Regions from separate parts of the Paenibacillus sp. FSL K6-0276 genome, predicted to be linked through region 3. Evidence: riboswitches for the same ligand, from Rfam matches in the RefSeq annotation. Region 3 holds a riboswitch; each other region holds the start of a gene.
What was found. Region 3 has a riboswitch for cyclic di-GMP ahead of MHH52_RS01190 (class D sortase). Riboswitches for the same ligand answer to the same signal wherever they lie in the genome.

Region 1: linked by a shared signal. The riboswitch ahead of MHH52_RS20000 (thiamine pyrophosphate-binding protein) and the one ahead of MHH52_RS01190 (class D sortase) in region 3 are both predicted to bind cyclic di-GMP.
Region 2: linked by a shared signal. The riboswitch ahead of MHH52_RS03225 (transglutaminase-like domain-containing protein) and the one ahead of MHH52_RS01190 (class D sortase) in region 3 are both predicted to bind cyclic di-GMP.

What each region holds. Positions count from the first base shown of each region.
Region 1 covers NZ_CP150276.1:4,236,115-4,241,879, reverse strand. Annotated here, with positions in the region: gene MHH52_RS20015 (ketoacyl-ACP synthase III) at 1-362, opposite strand, end outside; gene MHH52_RS20010 (hypothetical protein) at 518-868, opposite strand; gene MHH52_RS20005 (carboxymuconolactone decarboxylase family protein) at 1,065-1,433, opposite strand; gene MHH52_RS20000 (thiamine pyrophosphate-binding protein) at 1,443-3,086, opposite strand; cyclic di-GMP riboswitch class I at 3,201-3,295, opposite strand; gene MHH52_RS19995 (HAMP domain-containing methyl-accepting chemotaxis protein) at 3,485-4,735, opposite strand; gene MHH52_RS19990 (WYL domain-containing protein) at 4,859-5,765, opposite strand, start outside.
Region 2 covers NZ_CP150276.1:692,675-698,439, forward strand. Annotated here, with positions in the region: gene MHH52_RS03210 (glycosyltransferase family 2 protein) at 1-878, shown strand, start outside; gene MHH52_RS03215 (GtrA family protein) at 868-1,272, shown strand; gene MHH52_RS03220 (class D sortase) at 1,307-1,957, shown strand; cyclic di-GMP riboswitch class I at 2,082-2,162, shown strand; cyclic di-GMP riboswitch class I at 2,270-2,350, shown strand; gene MHH52_RS03225 (transglutaminase-like domain-containing protein) at 2,364-3,173, shown strand; rRNA gene MHH52_RS03230 (16S ribosomal RNA) at 3,540-5,097, shown strand; rRNA gene MHH52_RS03235 (23S ribosomal RNA) at 5,368-5,765, shown strand, end outside.
Region 3 covers NZ_CP150276.1:241,838-247,602, reverse strand. Annotated here, with positions in the region: gene MHH52_RS01195 (Cna B-type domain-containing protein) at 1-504, opposite strand, end outside; gene MHH52_RS01190 (class D sortase) at 551-1,198, opposite strand; cyclic di-GMP riboswitch class I at 1,311-1,397, opposite strand; gene MHH52_RS01185 (hypothetical protein) at 1,809-2,858, opposite strand; gene MHH52_RS01180 (hypothetical protein) at 3,163-3,570, shown strand; gene MHH52_RS01175 (2OG-Fe(II) oxygenase) at 3,725-4,372, opposite strand; gene MHH52_RS01170 (hypothetical protein) at 4,474-4,953, shown strand; gene MHH52_RS01165 (hypothetical protein) at 4,947-5,429, shown strand.

The DNA.
Region 1 (5,765 bases), 2.1 Mb from region 3:
ATACCCGCACAGTTAGCATTGCTGTCAATACAGATTGTATGGGATGCGCCGTTGATTAAACGGTGAATCATTAAAGAGTTGGTAGGAAAGATATATTCAGGAGTTTGACTCGCATAGGCAATAAGATCGATATCGGCTCCAGTGAGACCGTTTTTCTCCAACACATTACTGGCAGCCTCGAAAGCCATTGTAAGGGAATTTTCTTCCTCATTCTTAATACTGTAGCGTGTATCACGACCTAATGCGGTCAGCAGACCACGGATATCAATACCCTTTTCGTCAAAATGCTTAATGAAAAAGTCATTACCAACTTTATTGCTAGGATGATAGATATCAATGTCTTGAATACGAATTCCGGTCATATGACTCCTCCTGAAAGACTCGATAGTATACTTTTAAAAATATAAGGATTTATATGTTCCATGCTATAAATTATCCTTATATTTCTCGCTTAAACGCTTACCGTCCTTGTAAGGACGCCGAAGGCGTTTATGCTTGTTTTAAGATAAGTGAAGTACTAAACTGTAACGATAGAAATGATCTCGATGTTATCGAGTCCGGCTTTACGGCCTAGACGAGCTAGTTGCATTTTAAGGATTGGGTTATTCTCAAGCGTTAGATTTACTTTTACAAATCCATCATTCTTAAACATTACAAAGCAACCTTCCAAAAGAGGTACAACATCAGGTGCTGTTACGTTAAGCTTTCTGCAGTCGATTTGCAATTCATAGTCTACTGGATTGATAGGATTGATAGTTTGTTGATAAGCTTGGATGGATTTCAGGCCATCTTCTTCAGAAAATGTTCCTTCCAGCTCAATATTGATTACTTTTTTAGTAGTGTCTGTCTTCAAAATAAATTGTCCCATGTCTAAATCTCTCCCATAATTTGAATTTTTCTAGAAATAGTTTGACTGTAATTTACAGTCATGTGAATATCCATATAAACTGTTTTTAACGTCAAGTTTCGACAATACACAGCATATATTGGAATATTTTAACTCTATTATAGGCATATAAATCTTTGATATGCAATAATAAAGTCGAAATGTGTCGAACCAATAATTACTGAATTTCTTCAATCGTTTCGAGAAGGATATTAAAAGCCGTGATGATTCTAGGTGCCCCTATAGCGGGTACTAAGTGTAATAGAATACCTTTGAGTTGTTCTACAGTAACTCCTACACGAAGAGCCATGACATAATGAACACCCAATTGATCGAACTGACCCATCGCAATCAGAGAAGAGATAACTGCGATTTCCTTCCAGTCAGCTTCAATGGTGTTACGTTGAAAAATATCGCCGTAAGCATTTCCCATAATAAATTCAGCCAAGTCAGGGAAATGTTCTTTAATCGGAGCCAGTGCTTTAGCACCGTAGTCTCCTGAGAGATTCGTGAAGTGGTTAAGACCACTGTTTACATTGTCTTTCATAGTGACCTCCTAATTTAGGTTCAAAGTACGGTGAGCAGTCGGAGGGACCTCATCACGGTTTGTTAACAGTTCAATGACGGCAACACGGTTGATTGCAACAGCGTCCTTGATAGCTGTTTCGAATTCTTCCGATGTCTCACATTTGTAGCCCGTAGCGCCTAATGATTCTGCGAACTTCACAGCGTCCATAGGGACTTCGTAGATAGTTCCGTCAATACGCCCTGTAGTTTTTTCCATACCTTTAAGAGCCATATCTAGCTGTTTATTATTTACAACAATGAATATGACAGGAATATCCTTGCAGACAGCAGCATTAATCTCCGCGCCTAGCATCATAAAGCAGCCATCTCCTGTAATGCAGAAGATCGTTTCTTCTGGAGCAGCTACTTTTGCACCAATCGCCATTCCGATGGAATTACCCATACAAGCAAAGTAAGCATCGAAAACAAAACTGCCCGGTTTCTTAACCTTGAACCACTTCGCAGCATGGAAACCGTGGCTTCCATCATCAACAAAGACTGTACTGTTATAGGGGATCAAATCACTCATCGTACTCATGACCGATGCAAGCGAAAGGCTTGGTAAAATCGGAAGCTCTTCGGAATAATCGGCATTTGTGGGTGCTTCGCGTTTCGTGATGTTGTTCGTGTCTATATGATTGAGATAGCAAACTAGATTGTCGCGTAGATCTCCAGTCACTGGAATCGTTTTAGAGAACAATATTTTTCCGACAAAGGTCGGATCGCTATCAAACTGAATTAATGTTGTGGGATGATTTTCCCGCTTAAGATTACAAATAGTCATGTCACTTAAACGTGAGCCGAGAACGATAAATAGATCACTTTTATTCAGTAAGTCATCCCCATGGGTACAACCGCCTACTCCAATTGGACCGTGATAGAGTGGATGATCCCAAGCTATAGCCCCTTTACCACCTGGAGATGTAACAACAGGAATATTAAATGTTTCCGCTAATTGAATTAGCTCATGATGTGCTCCTGAGCGGTTAACTCCTTTACCAGCGATAATTATTGGATTCTTTGAGTTATTAATAGTATCAAGTACGCGGTCGATATTAGCGTGGCTAACCAGTGATTCGCGTTCAGGGATTACAATATTACATTCCTCCAGCAATTCCGTTTGTACATCAAAGGGGATACAAAGGTGAACTGGACCGCGATTACCGCTTAAAGCAATGGATATGGCATGATTAAAGATCGTGCTAAAGTGATCACCACGTTCAATAAGTTTGCTATATAAGGTGGCTGGTCTAAACATATCAGCTAAATCAGCTAGAAAAGAGGAAGAGTCCTGACATTGGGGAATTCCTAGCTCTTTAATAGATTGATGGCCGGTAATAAATAGGACAGGTAAGTTGTTGGCCTTAGCATGTGCTGCTGCAGTTAATAGGTTTGTTCCACCAGGACCAGAAGTACCAAAAGCCACACCTAGTTTTCCAGTTTTCAGCGCATACCCAGCTGCTTCGAAGCCGGAACTGCTTTCATGTCTCCCAGGAATAAATTCAATACCGTAATCTACCATTTTAAGAACGATAGGACAAATGGATTTGCCAATAATACCAAAGGAATGGGTAACACCAAGGTTCCGTAGTGCTTCCGACATGTAATCTGCGACTGTCTTCAAAAAATACACCTCACAAGTTGTTATTTTGAAATCAAACATTAGAAAACCTGTGCTCTGAAATAGGGCACAGGTTGGTAGCATAAATCGCCATAGAGACTGAACAATAGTTCAGTCGTCTTGGTTTTCAGCAACCTGGCTGTCATGGCCTCGGATTAAAATGAGGCTGTAGATCCATGGTTTTGCGTCATCCTCTTTCGAAGATTTTGCCAATATTAATTTAAAATTTATAAGAAGAATTTTCCTTTACAATATATTCCTAGAGATCCTTTGTCAATATATTCTCGCAAATTAACTCGAATTTTGACGAAAATCTTGTCCAACCTATGAAATAATAGATATAAAAAAACTGCCCCTAAGTCAAAACTTAGGAGCGGTTTTTGGATTTGTTTACACAATTTTAAAGTTATTTAAAACTTGAAAATATGGATCGTCTTCTGTAGATTAAACACAGCCTGAGTCATTTTCTCAGTTTCTTCTGCGACGGATTGCAGGGCATTGATTTGTTCATTCATAGCGGCTGATACTTCTTCGGTGCCGGCAGCAGTTTGCTGCGTGATCGCAGAGATATTCTCTATTGCGCTTGAGATTTTCAAGGCACTTTCCAACATAAGATCACTTTCAGCAGAGAAGGAAGAAATCTGTTCGGTAATATACTGCACACTTTGCACAATTTGAGCAAAGATATGAGCAGATTGAGTGATCATCTCATTCTGTACCTGTACGACTTCTTCGTTGATAGCGATATTGTCAATCGCTTGTTTAATATCAGTTTCGATGCTCCGAACTAAGCCAAAGACTTCCTTCGTTGAAGCCGTTGATTCCTCAGCGAGCTTACGAACCTCCTGTGCGACAACAGCAAATCCTCGACCATGTTCTCCGGCACGAGCAGCTTCGATGGAAGCATTAAGCGATAAGAGGTTGGTCTGCTCAGCGATCTCTGTGATGGTCTTTGTGATCATCGTAATTCCGCGAGCATTTTGAGAAAGGGCTTCGATGGTGTCAGCGACTTTTTGAGTAGCCTGTATGTTTTTACGCATGCCTTCAGCTTGAGTATCAACGGATTGGCGTCCTTGTTCAACAAGTTCTAAGGTATGTATCGAACGTCTGTTCATTTCTTTCGTTGAGTTCGTATAATTGGATACTTTATTCTCAATATCTTTAATAGATTCTGTCATTTCAGCGATATCCGTAGATATCTCATTTGCACCAAGAGCTAGTTCATTGGACGAAGAGGCTACCTGTGCCATGACAATTTTCAAGTTCTGATTCTTATCTTCGATTCCACGGCTTGCATCCATAACTTGTCGAGTGATTTGTGATGCTTCTGTCAAAATCTTCTTGAGTTTGTCAATCATAGTATTAAAAGAACGACTCACGTCGCCCATAGAACCATTCTCATCGGCTCTACTAGTAAAATCACCCTTTGAAATACTATGAGATACATTCGCGATATCATCAAAAGAAGATGTAAGCGTTCCCTCGATAAAGCGGGCAACGGGTAAAGTTAAGGCAGCAAGAACAACGATTAGAACAATACCTAAAATAATGTTGCCTAAGATCATAAAAGTAACTAAAACAGGAATGGCAAATAGTGCGGCAACGAGGTAACATCCGGCAACAATTCTTTGTTTTAACGGAAGTTTATGCATCCAGTTCATTGGTATAAATGTCCTCCTTATTAATAATATGTATTGGTGTTATTATATGGGATTTAAAGGTGATTGGTCTATAGTAAGAACTGACATAAATCTTCTTTTAGGAGTAGATCTTTAGATTTCATGTCAAAAATCCTCATAAATAGCGGAAATTATCGCGATAGCAGACTTTACCATCTCTAAAAGTTCTTGTGGAGCAATAACAATAACTGAGGGAGAAAAGGAGAGTATTATACGGCAGGCGGACTCAATCGTATTAAATTCAGCATCTACGTTCATCCACTCATCGTTGCTAGATGGTTCTATCAAATGGATGGTAACGAATCTCTCACGCTGCAACTCTTTTAGGACAGATGATCTAACCCTTAGTTTTACCGGATACTTGGGCAGCGCTGCTTTAAAGGCAGTGGTGGACTCTTCCCAGTAACGCTTTAAATCAAAATCGTCAGGCCTGTTAAACCACTCATGGGTCTCCTCAACGTTAACTAATCTGGACACACGAAAGGTTCGCAGTTCATCCTCGCTTTTGGCTACGACATACCATACTCCTCGTTTTGCAACTAGCCCCAGAGGTTCAATGAAACGGACCTTTGTCTCGTCGTTCCGGAGATAAGTGATTTTTACTTTACGGTCCTCCCAAAGAGCTCCCTGCAGTACAGAAAGGAACGGATAAGTCTCATCCGAAGGATGCCAACTGGCACCGTCAATATGGATACGCTGGCTTAGGTAATTTGCTGGGTTACTAGTTCGATGTGAGGAAGCAGCCTCCAGTTTGAGAACAGCTGAAGAGTAATCGTCTTCTATCCCTAGATCCTTCATTAAAGATGAGTCTGCGGACAGAAGCAGCGAACCAATCTCTTGTGGCTTCATACCCGTTAAGGAGGTTCGGTACCCTTCTGTAAGCATCCAACCTCCCTCACGCCCCCGTTCAGCTACAATAGGGATTCCTGAAGCACTCAATGCTTCCATATCTCTAAAAACAGTTCGTTCTGATACTTCGAGTGTTTGGGCCAGTTCGCGAGAAGTCATTTTT
Region 2 (5,765 bases), 450 kb from region 3:
CTTATGAGCTAGTATTCGTCAATGACGGGAGTCGTGATCGTTCGGCCCAGATGATTCGGGAGATCAGTGATCGAGATGAGTGCGTCAAGCTGATTGACTTCTCGCGTAATTTCGGACATCAGGTAGCGATAACAGCTGGCATGGACTATGCAGAAGGTCAAGCGGTCGTTGTTATAGACGCTGACCTTCAAGATCCTCCGGAGGTCATTTTACAAATGATCGAGAAGTGGAAAGAAGGCTACGATGTTGTGTATGCTAAGCGGCTGAAGCGCCGCGGAGAAACTATGTTCAAAAAGGTAACAGCGAAGCTCTATTATCGACTGCTCAGCAGCATGACAAGTGTAGACATTCCTACGGATACAGGCGATTTTCGTCTTATTGATCGTAAGGTATGCGATGTCTTACGGGGTCTCAAGGAAAAGAATCGTTATGTCAGAGGTTTGGTGAGCTGGGTCGGCTTCAAGCAGACCATGGTGGAATATGAGCGGGAAGAACGTTTTGCAGGAGAAACCAAATATCCTCTTAAGAAAATGATTCGTTTTGCGCTGGATGGTATCACTTCATTTTCACATAAGCCACTTAAGATTGCTACGTATGTTGGATTCTTTCTATCCTTTTCTAGCTTTCTCTATTTATTCTTCGTATTATTTCAAAGAATCTTCTTCACCTCATGGACGGTTCCGGGTTGGGCTTCCATTGTAGGTGTCAATTTGCTCTTTAATGGTATCGTTCTGATGCTACTAGGTGTAATCGGAGAGTATATTGGACGGATTTATGACGAGTCTAAGGATAGACCGCTATATATTGTAAGTGAGACTAAAGGATATCATAACGATGAATTAGTGGATCGCCGAAAGGATTACAAAGATGTCAGATAAGAGTTTGCGGTCAGCTTTCATACAGTTCCTTAAATTTAATGCTGTAGGTTTGGTAAATACCCTCATAGATTTCGTGATCTTCACATTACTGAACTCTATTGGGATGGTATACGCCTTGGCACAGGTGATTTCTTATAGTGCAGGAACAGCGAACAGCTTTATTTTGAATAAAAAAGTAACCTTCCGGGATCGCAATCGTGGCAATAAAGAGGGTTTTGATAAGGTACAGTTGCTAAAGTTTATCGTGCTGAATCTGGTAGTGCTCGGAATATCGCTGTTGCTAATGCATCTGTTGACAGACAAACTAGGCATTCAAGTGTTGATCTCTAAGGTTTTGGTTACGTTCGTCACGGTGATTATCAATTTCTTCGGAAGTCGTAAATGGGTATTCTGAATTTCAGTAGAACCAATACACGGAGGTGAAAATCATGCGTAAATTCTCGTATGTGCTCATACTGGCGGGGATCCTTATCATGCTTTATCCAAAAGCCAACGAATGGTATAACGACTGGCAGCAGGAGAAGCTGTTAGAATCGGCTGAACTGAGCACCAGCGACAGTACTCCACTGCCTGATCTGAAGAGCAGATATGCCGAAGTTACTCAGCTATTAGCAGAGGAATCGGTTCTAGATGCACAGGCACAGCCTCAAGAAACAGAAAAGCCAGAACCAGAAATTGAAGTTGGTGGCAAGGTAATTGCATTAATTGAGATCGATAAGATTGATCTGAAGCTACCTGTATTAGAAGGGGCTACTAAAGCGAATATGAAACACGCGGCGGCCCATATGAAAGAAACGACTCCAATTGGAGAAATAGGAAATGCCGCAATAGCAGCTCATAGAGCTAGAACTACGGGCAGATTGTTTAATAGATTGAATGAGGTTGTTATTGGGGATACGATCACGGTAAAGACGAGCGATCAGGTATATAATTACGAGGTTTATGATATTTCAGTTGTAGATCCAAGTGATATATCTGTTCTTGATGGGAATAACAAGGATAAGATTCTTACCCTAATTACGTGTGACCCACTAGTAGATCCTACACATCGTTTGATTGTTCATGCCAAGCTTTCCTAATAGTAGATGAGAAATGACAAGAGAACTCAAATACAGAGGAATAATTATAAAATAATGGCAAATCTAGTAATTTTGTTCTTGTTTACGAGGATAAATATGGTAGTATAATATTATAAAAGCTAAACACGATAAACGGCAAACCTATCGAAAGGTAGGGACGCAAAGCTATAGGGCCTTCCCGAAAGGATGGCAGCCAGTTACCGAATGAAGAGGCTTTTTTTGTTTTTATAAAATATGTAAGGATTTTAGATTCATAGTTCTACTTGGTTGATTCTATTAATTTGTCTAGTGAAATTAGGACAGATAGAGCTTATACGATAACGGCAAACCTATCGAAAGGTAGGGACGCAAAGCTAAAGGGCCTTCCCGAAAGGATGGCAGCCAGCTACCGAAAGGGGTTTTATCCGTGAAAAAAGTTTATTTTATGATGGTGGCGCTGTTCGTACTGATTACTTCGGTTCCGGTAAGCACAGCTCAAGCCGCGAGTGTAGATTCGAACTGGTTGAATACATCGAAATTGGATCAAGGTGTAATCGGGATTAACTACGATATTCCAAAGGATAAAAGAATTAAACTTATGATCACAAAAGATAACAGTAGCTATACATATAATTTATATGCTTCTGGACAAGCTGAGGACTTCCCTTTGCAACAAGGAAATGGGACTTATAAAGTTTCTGTTCTCGAGAACACAACGGGTAATAAATACAAAGCTCTCTATTCTGAAGTAGTAGATTTAACTATGAATGACTCGAATTCCGTATATTTGGGCTCCGTTCAGAATGTGAAATGGAGTTCTTCTGATAAAGCGATCGTTAAGGCTAAAGAGCTTACACAAGGCAAAACAACAGACGAAGAAAAAGTTAAGGCAATCTATAACTATGTAATTGCTAATGTACAGTACGATTATTCTCTTGCTAATAACGTAACGACTGATTACATTCCGAACATTAATAACACTTTGAATACTAAAAAAGGAATCTGCTATGATTATGCTTCTCTTTTTGCCGCAATGCTACGGAGTGTAGATGTTCCTGCTAAATTGGTGATGGGGAATACTAGCTACGTTACGCAATACCATGCATGGAATGAAGTATTGATGGATGGGAAATGGGTTACTATTGATACCACGGTAGATGCATCGGCAGCGAAGAGTAAAAAGAATTCGGATTTCATTAAGGCTTCAAGTAAATATACTGCAGCAAAATACTATTAATTTGCATTGCTAGAATCATAACTCTATTAAATAAACAACCAGCTTAATGATTAAGCTGGTTGTTTATTTTCTATTAGGGGTTGCTTTTCTATGAATAGATAGGTTATTATAGTTAAGCGTTGTTAGACAGCGTACAGGCAGTTTTGAGAGAGTTTGATAAACGGCTTTCGAAAAAAAGCTTGCATTACTGAGAGTAACGTGATATATTATAAGAGTTGCTGCTGAGACATTAAACGGCGTCAACGAGAACTTGATCTTTGAAAACTGAACAACGAGTGAGTAGGAAATCACGAAAGTGAAATCCGAATTAGAGAATTAATTTTCTCGTCAGATGTTTCAAAATGAGCATATCGCTCTTTTCAATACTAATTGGAGAGTTTGATCCTGGCTCAGGACGAACGCTGGCGGCGTGCCTAATACATGCAAGTCGAGCGGAGTTACTTTGAAAGCTTGCTTTCAAAATAACTTAGCGGCGGACGGGTGAGTAACACGTAGGCAACCTGCCCCTTAGACTGGGATAACTACCGGAAACGGTAGCTAATACCGGATAATTTCTTTTTTCTCCTGAAGAAAGAATGAAAGACGGAGCAATCTGTCACTGAGGGATGGGCCTGCGGCGCATTAGCTAGTTGGTGGGGTAACGGCCCACCAAGGCGACGATGCGTAGCCGACCTGAGAGGGTGAACGGCCACACTGGGACTGAGACACGGCCCAGACTCCTACGGGAGGCAGCAGTAGGGAATCTTCCGCAATGGGCGAAAGCCTGACGGAGCAACGCCGCGTGAGTGATGAAGGTTTTCGGATCGTAAAGCTCTGTTGCCAGGGAAGAACGTCCGGTAGAGTAACTGCTATCGGAGTGACGGTACCTGAGAAGAAAGCCCCGGCTAACTACGTGCCAGCAGCCGCGGTAATACGTAGGGGGCAAGCGTTGTCCGGAATTATTGGGCGTAAAGCGCGCGCAGGCGGCTATTTAAGTCTGGTGTTTAAACCTTGGGCTCAACCTAAGGTCGCACTGGAAACTGGGTGGCTTGAGTACAGAAGAGGAAAGTGGAATTCCACGTGTAGCGGTGAAATGCGTAGATATGTGGAGGAACACCAGTGGCGAAGGCGACTTTCTGGGCTGTAACTGACGCTGAGGCGCGAAAGCGTGGGGAGCAAACAGGATTAGATACCCTGGTAGTCCACGCCGTAAACGATGAGTGCTAGGTGTTAGGGGTTTCGATACCCTTGGTGCCGAAGTTAACACAGTAAGCACTCCGCCTGGGGAGTACGGTCGCAAGACTGAAACTCAAAGGAATTGACGGGGACCCGCACAAGCAGTGGAGTATGTGGTTTAATTCGAAGCAACGCGAAGAACCTTACCAGGTCTTGACATCCCTCTGAATCCACTAGAGATAGTGGCGGCCTTCGGGACAGAGGAGACAGGTGGTGCATGGTTGTCGTCAGCTCGTGTCGTGAGATGTTGGGTTAAGTCCCGCAACGAGCGCAACCCTTAACTTTAGTTGCCAGCAAGTAATGTTGGGCACTCTAGAGTGACTGCCGGTGACAAACCGGAGGAAGGTGGGGATGACGTCAAATCATCATGCCCCTTATGACCTGGGCTACACACGTACTACAATGGCCGGTACAACGGGAAGCGAAACCGCGAGGTGAAGCCAATCCCATCAAAGCCGGTCTCAGTTCGGATTGCAGGCTGCAACTCGCCTGCATGAAGTCGGAATTGCTAGTAATCGCGGATCAGCATGCCGCGGTGAATACGTTCCCGGGTCTTGTACACACCGCCCGTCACACCACGAGAGTTTACAACACCCGAAGTCGGTGGGGTAACCCGCAAGGGAGCCAGCCGCCGAAGGTGGGGTAGATGATTGGGGTGAAGTCGTAACAAGGTAGCCGTATCGGAAGGTGCGGCTGGATCACCTCCTTTCTATGGAGAATCGTTTCCTGCAATGGAAACATTCAAATCGGAAGTTAAACTTCCAAAATACTCACTCGTTGCTCAGTTTTGAGAGTTTAAGCTCTCATCTTTAAACTTGATCCTTGAAAACTGGATACCGAAACGAATTTGCGTTTTAGAACATCTTTTAGCAACTTGTGCAAACAAGTAAATGTTATTAGTGAATACAATGGAATCCGAAAGAAGTAAAGTGTGTTGAATTCATTCAATGTGCAATATTTCTCATACGGAGAAAATTGAGGTTAAGCTAATAAGAGCACACGGAGGATGCCTAGGCGCCAGGAGCCGACGAAGGACGTGGCGAACAACGAAACTGCCTCGGGGAGCTGTAAGCAAGCTTTGATCCGGGGGTGTCCGAATGGGGAAACCCAGCTGTGGTAATTCGCAGTTACTCATCTCTGAACACATAGGAGATGTAGAGGCAGACCAGGGGAACTGAAACATCTAAGTACCCTGAGGAAGAGAAAACAATAGTGATTCCGTCAGTAGCGGCGAGCGAACGCGGAACAGCCTAAACCTAAGAGCTTGCTCTTAGGGGTTGTGGGACGTCTCACATGGAGTTACAAAGGAATATGGTAGGCGAAGAGGTCTGGAAAGGCCCGCGATAGAGGTAAAAGCCCTGTAGCCTAAACTGTGTT
Region 3 (5,765 bases):
CTCAGTTGGACCAATAATGGTTACCGATTGCTTCTTTAAAGTTGTACCCAGATCGGTTTCGATGGTTTTCGTTTCATTCGTTGCTACATAAGATGCCATAACTTTAAAATAAAAATGTCCTCTAATATTTTCAAGGTTCTCAACCACATCAGTAAATGTGCATATCACTTCTGTAGTCGTTACTTTAACAGTACCAAAATCAGTCCCTTCTTCATTCTTTAATGGGATCAATCCAGTAAATCCTTGTAATTCTTGAGGTAACGTTAAGGTCAGTGTGTCTCCAGCCTTCATCTTATTTCCGGATTTATCGCTAAAATTCACTGTTATTTGAGTCTGTTCACCGTAATTTAGTGTTGTTTTGTCAATCTTAAAACTATCAACAAATCCTGTTGTATTTAATTCTTCTGCATTTGCTATTAAAGGAACAATGCTCTGACCTAAAGTAACCATAAAAATCATAAGAATTAAAAAAGTTGAAAATACTCTTTTTAACTGTATATTCATACTAACTAACCTCCGAATCTCTGTTTTCTCCCAAGTTACCTTGAGTCTACTCTACTATTTTTCCTTTAATAATCAGACGATGGGTAGGGTTTACAATCGGATCACAAGTGACCAGTGTAATTTCCTTATCCTTACCGTTAGGTTCCAGTACCCAAACCTCATCTGGCTTGACATATAACTTTTCCGTTACTGTGTACTCGAACTGCTCTTTTCCATTATCAACCTCGATGTGATCCCCCAAAGTCAGTTCGTCCAGCCTATTAAAATTTCTCCCATATGTCCGACTTCGGTGACCGGCTACCGCATAATTTCCGACTTCGCCCGCCTTACCCGTATTCACGATACTGGCGACGGTCTTTTTCATGTTTTCTTGCGTTGCTCCATGAAGAATGGGAAGCGTTAAATCTATGTTTCCAATCGTCAGAATTCCTTCTGCAGCGTCATCTTCTTGAGAATTGACTGTTTTATCGTCTTCACTGCCTCGAGCTGTGGGGAGGGTAGCTGTGAGCTTCACGGTTCCTTTCTGCATTTGCTCCATAGGTTCTTCCGTGCTGTCAATATTATGAAGAATAGCCTGCCATTCCTTTAATATTTGTTCCTGCTGATAATCGCGATACATCTCCGTCATTTTTGGTAATACCATGAACATGACTCCGACAACGATCAGCAGGATCGCTGTAATTTTTTTACTCATCTACCCATTCACCCCCTCTTCTTTCCTTGTAAACCCCTTCTCAAAATCTCCCTCCTTGATCTTATATTTAGTTCCTCTCAACACAAAAACGCCCGACTGCATTAACGATGTTAATTGCGGCCGGACGATCATAAGTCATAGACTCTTAGATTCCTAAACTTTGCGAGCTAACCTTTCGATTAGTGTGCCAAATAGTGTATCAAAATTATGTAATTGTCGTTAGTGCAGATATACCCCAAATAATAGAGTACACAGAAGGTGTCGAAAAATAGTATATAAATACTACAACCAATATATACCATGTATATATGAATGTCTATTTATGTAAATAAAAAAAGCGAAAGATTTTCATAATATTCAGAAATTGTTCACAAATTTCAATCGAAATAATTGAAAGTATCCATGATTTTATTTTTCTAAAGATCCTCTTTACACAGGAACAAGCCGATCGGGCTTGTTTTGATATATCTCAAACGATCTTGCTTCTGTTACTAGTGTATCGTCTCTTACTTGGATCTTCCAGCCAGTACATGCCCACAAGCTCAAGATGAAAACCCGACCTCATAAGGTCGGGTTAATTAGGTGGAGGCAGGCTTAACCGTTCATAGGGCTATTTTTTTAGAATCGAAAAAGCTTTTTCCAGGTTCAAATCACCGTACATTTGATCAAACTTTTTCCCGTCGGCCGATTGAGAGTCAAACGGGTTGGATTGAGGTGTTGTAACTACATATATCATACCGTTTTCCTCAGCAATTGTACCTCCGATTTGACTCTTGTCATCATCGGAAAGCTTATTCCAATCGTTCTGTGCAAAAACAGAGATTGCAATTAACGTTTGGGAATCTTTTTTATCCTTCGTTGTGTAATCAAAGTAAACGACATGCTTAGCCGTTGGGTACATGCTGTCGGACTTTTCAGCGCGCACCTTATAGCTGCCATTCCAGGAAGAAGGAATTTCTACGCTGAAGTTTGCTTCGGAATTTTTGTAAATCGTGCTTTTCACATTGTCCTTAGACGAATTCGATTCATTCTTTGGCTTTGTAATTTTTTTACCGATCAGTTCCCATTTGCCCTTATTCCATTTCCAGTTGGAAGTAACGTAAGAGGTTGTATCCGAAGCAGTAGTTCCAACTCTCTCAACACCCTGCAAACCGTGAGTGCCTTTTTTGTTCAGAACGATTGGTTTCAGCTTAATGAAGCCATTTCCCTCCACGCCTATCTTACCTTTGGCAATTCCCGGGAGTGAGATTTCTGAAGGCTTGTTGTTTTTTAAAGTGTAAATATGGCTGGTAATATAACCGCCGCTTCCACCTGTATCTGCATTAACCATGATGTCAGCGACTTTATCATTGTTAAGATCCTGAATCAGAAGCTCAGGGGAATACCCGCCGTCATTCAGCGAAACAGAAGTCGTTTTCTTCGTCTTCGAATTTTGAATGACAAGCAGCAAGTCATCATTATATATGTCGCTTTTCTTTTCCTTGTGGCCATAGAGCGTGATAACGTCTGCTTTTTTGTCACCGGTCACGTCGACTTGTTTCTGCACCAGCTTGTGCATGTTGGATGGCAGCTTAAAGCTATTATTGCTCGCGGCCATAGCGGTTCCGCTGAGTACGAGCGATGCGATCATAGTGCTTGTGAGGACTTTTTTGATATTCATGTTAATTCCTACTTTCTTTTTATGATTTATGAGATGTTTTCTCTTGATATAGTACAGACGTTGCAACGGGGTTAAAAAGTTTGTTCGATTGCAATATAATATCTCTAAGATGCATATTAGGAAATACACGAGCAATCGGTCGATCGTTAACATCGTTTTTTCATCAGACTAATGTACGTTGTATATATTCATAATTGTTTTGTTGCCATTCTAATTTAGTATATTCGAATTTTTCTGTGTAACGAAACTAGTCTTTTTCGGATATATACATGAGGAGGTTAAGAAACTTAATTATTTTAAAAAGGTGAAAAAGAAAAATATTAAGACGCTCATCCTTTCCATTTTATCGGTACTCCTACTGGCTACAGCCCTTATTGGACTTTTTGTTATTGGTTTTCCTGTATCTTCTAAAGATGTGACCATCGATTATCAGAAGACAAAGAGTCGTTTAGAAGTTCATCTAACTTTGGAAAACGGCAAGGACTTGATATTCTCAGGGAAAACTAAATTTATCCGCGATGAAAATAATAATGTGATAGGTTCCGAAACAAGGTATACGCCTAGAGGATTACTTCATAACCCCTTTGATGATGTAGGAAAAAAAGTTATGTTGGGGGCAGAGATTCATACCAATCTGAATTTTCCAAACAAGCTTATCCTTGAATTCAAAGATAAGACTATAACGTTCATTAATGGTGTTTTGGTGGAATAGACTTTGCCGTTAAAACGAAAAAAGACACCCATTAAGGTGTCTTTCGCTTTATTCCATATGGAGATGTGTTTTCGATTATAGTAAGTGAGAGCCAAAAAAATACAATCCTTTAGTTCATCTACTTAATGTAATCACTAAGTACATGTTCATACATCTAAGATGAGCGAAGGGCTTGTCTTCTCATCCACATCGTTGCAACCCACTTTTCGCCTTTGATTACTGGTGTACCTGCATGCAAGGTAAACTCGTTTAATTCATGATTATCGTAAAAATATTCGAAGTAGACCGCCATACCTTTGTTAGGATACACTGATAAATTAAGCATAGGGAACGCTGTTTCTCCGCCTTCCTCTACATCATTTAAATACATCACAAGCGTACTAATTCGATTATTGCTACTTGCTCGACTCGTTTGTGTGAAGAAATCATGATGGGGTAGATACTCTTGACCAGGGATATACAGCAGAACTTGCAAGCCATCACCATGCTCGATAGGAATATTCATAATTTGAGAGAATCGTTTCTCGATTCTTGTAACCGTGGCGTTTTCCTCACAGAACACACCACTACTCGTTCTAATTTGATTGACCGCACGGTCTTCGCCTATTCTTGAACGTTGCAATCGTTCCCTAGAATATTCAATTAGCTCATTGCATTCCTCATCGCTAAGCACATTTCCTAGTAAGACAACCAGCGGTTCCTCATACTTGGCAAGAATTCGAATCTCTCGATCTTCTGTCTTGATCGTATTTCCGACATGATCAAATATCGTCCGTTCTTTGTCTGTCGTATTCCCTATCATCCTTATACAGCTCCCAAGTTATAACATCCATCACACAAAAACATACCATAAAATGGTTTTTTTCGCTCAATTAACTTCAGAACATGTTAGGGAGGTCAACAATGGATATCGAATCTCAAAGATTTATTAAAGCCTTGCAAGAGAATCGATTAGATGAATTGAAGAAAATACCAAAATCCGACTTACATAATCATCAATCGAGAGGTGCAAACAAGCACGATTTAGAAAAATGGTTAGACGTAAGCATTCCCCCTTTTCAAAAGGTGAGCACATTAGCTGAGATGGATAGCTGGTACAGGTCTAATATCCAATGGTTGACGCCCACAAAAGAAACCTTTGAGATGAAAATTAGGAGTGCATTTGAAGAAGCTAAGAGAGAAAATCTTCTCGTTTATTGTCTGAGTATTGGTCCTGGTGATATACAATATTTTGATAACAGCATGGAGCAATTCATCGATACTATTGAGTTTTACAGGAGCTCCATCACACCCAATATCACATTTATTCCTGAAATATCTATATACAGAAGTGAAAATCTAGAATTGAATCAACATCAAATCGACACCGTATTAAAATGCTGAAGATGAAATATTTCAAATCCATTGATCTAATTGGAGATGAAAAACTGCCCTCTTCCCAGTTTAGTGATTTGTTTAGAACATGCAAAACACAAGGAATGAATACAAAAACGCATATTGGGGAATTTACAGAATATCAGAATATTATTAGAGCATTGGTGGAATTAGAGGTGCAAGACATTCAGCATGGCATATCAGCATCTGAAAGTCCTGAACTTATGGCAATGTTAAATGAAAAAAACATCACGTTACATATATGTCCTACCAGCAATCTGATGCTAGGAAGAATACAAGATTATTCTTTTCCGCAGTTAAGGACATTAATAGATCACGGAGTAAAGGTAACGATAAACACAGATGATTTGTTGATATTTGATTCATCTGTCAGTCTAGAATATATACACTTATATAAGAGTGGCAATTTTACAACAGAAGAATTAAACGATATTCGTCTGCACGGGTTAAGCTATGCGACTTGACCATATGGAGCCGAGGCGAATGCTTGTCCCAACGAAGATTCACTAAAAAATCAGCCCATCGTTCGCTTATATCACATTTTTCGTTGATACGTAGATAGCATAACTCTTATTAAAATGAACAAAAACCCTAATATTTCTACACCTGAAATCGGCAATAGTCCTCGCGGAAGCAGAGCGCACTCTTTCATTTTGCAGCAAATCCATCTCTCCAAAGAAATCTCCTTTGCTAAAATAGAAAGAATCAAGGCTCCTCGGGAGCCTTAATGCATAATCCAAGAAACATTTTATCCCCCGCGAAACGCATTAAGAAAATATTCGATACGCCCATTCACTTAT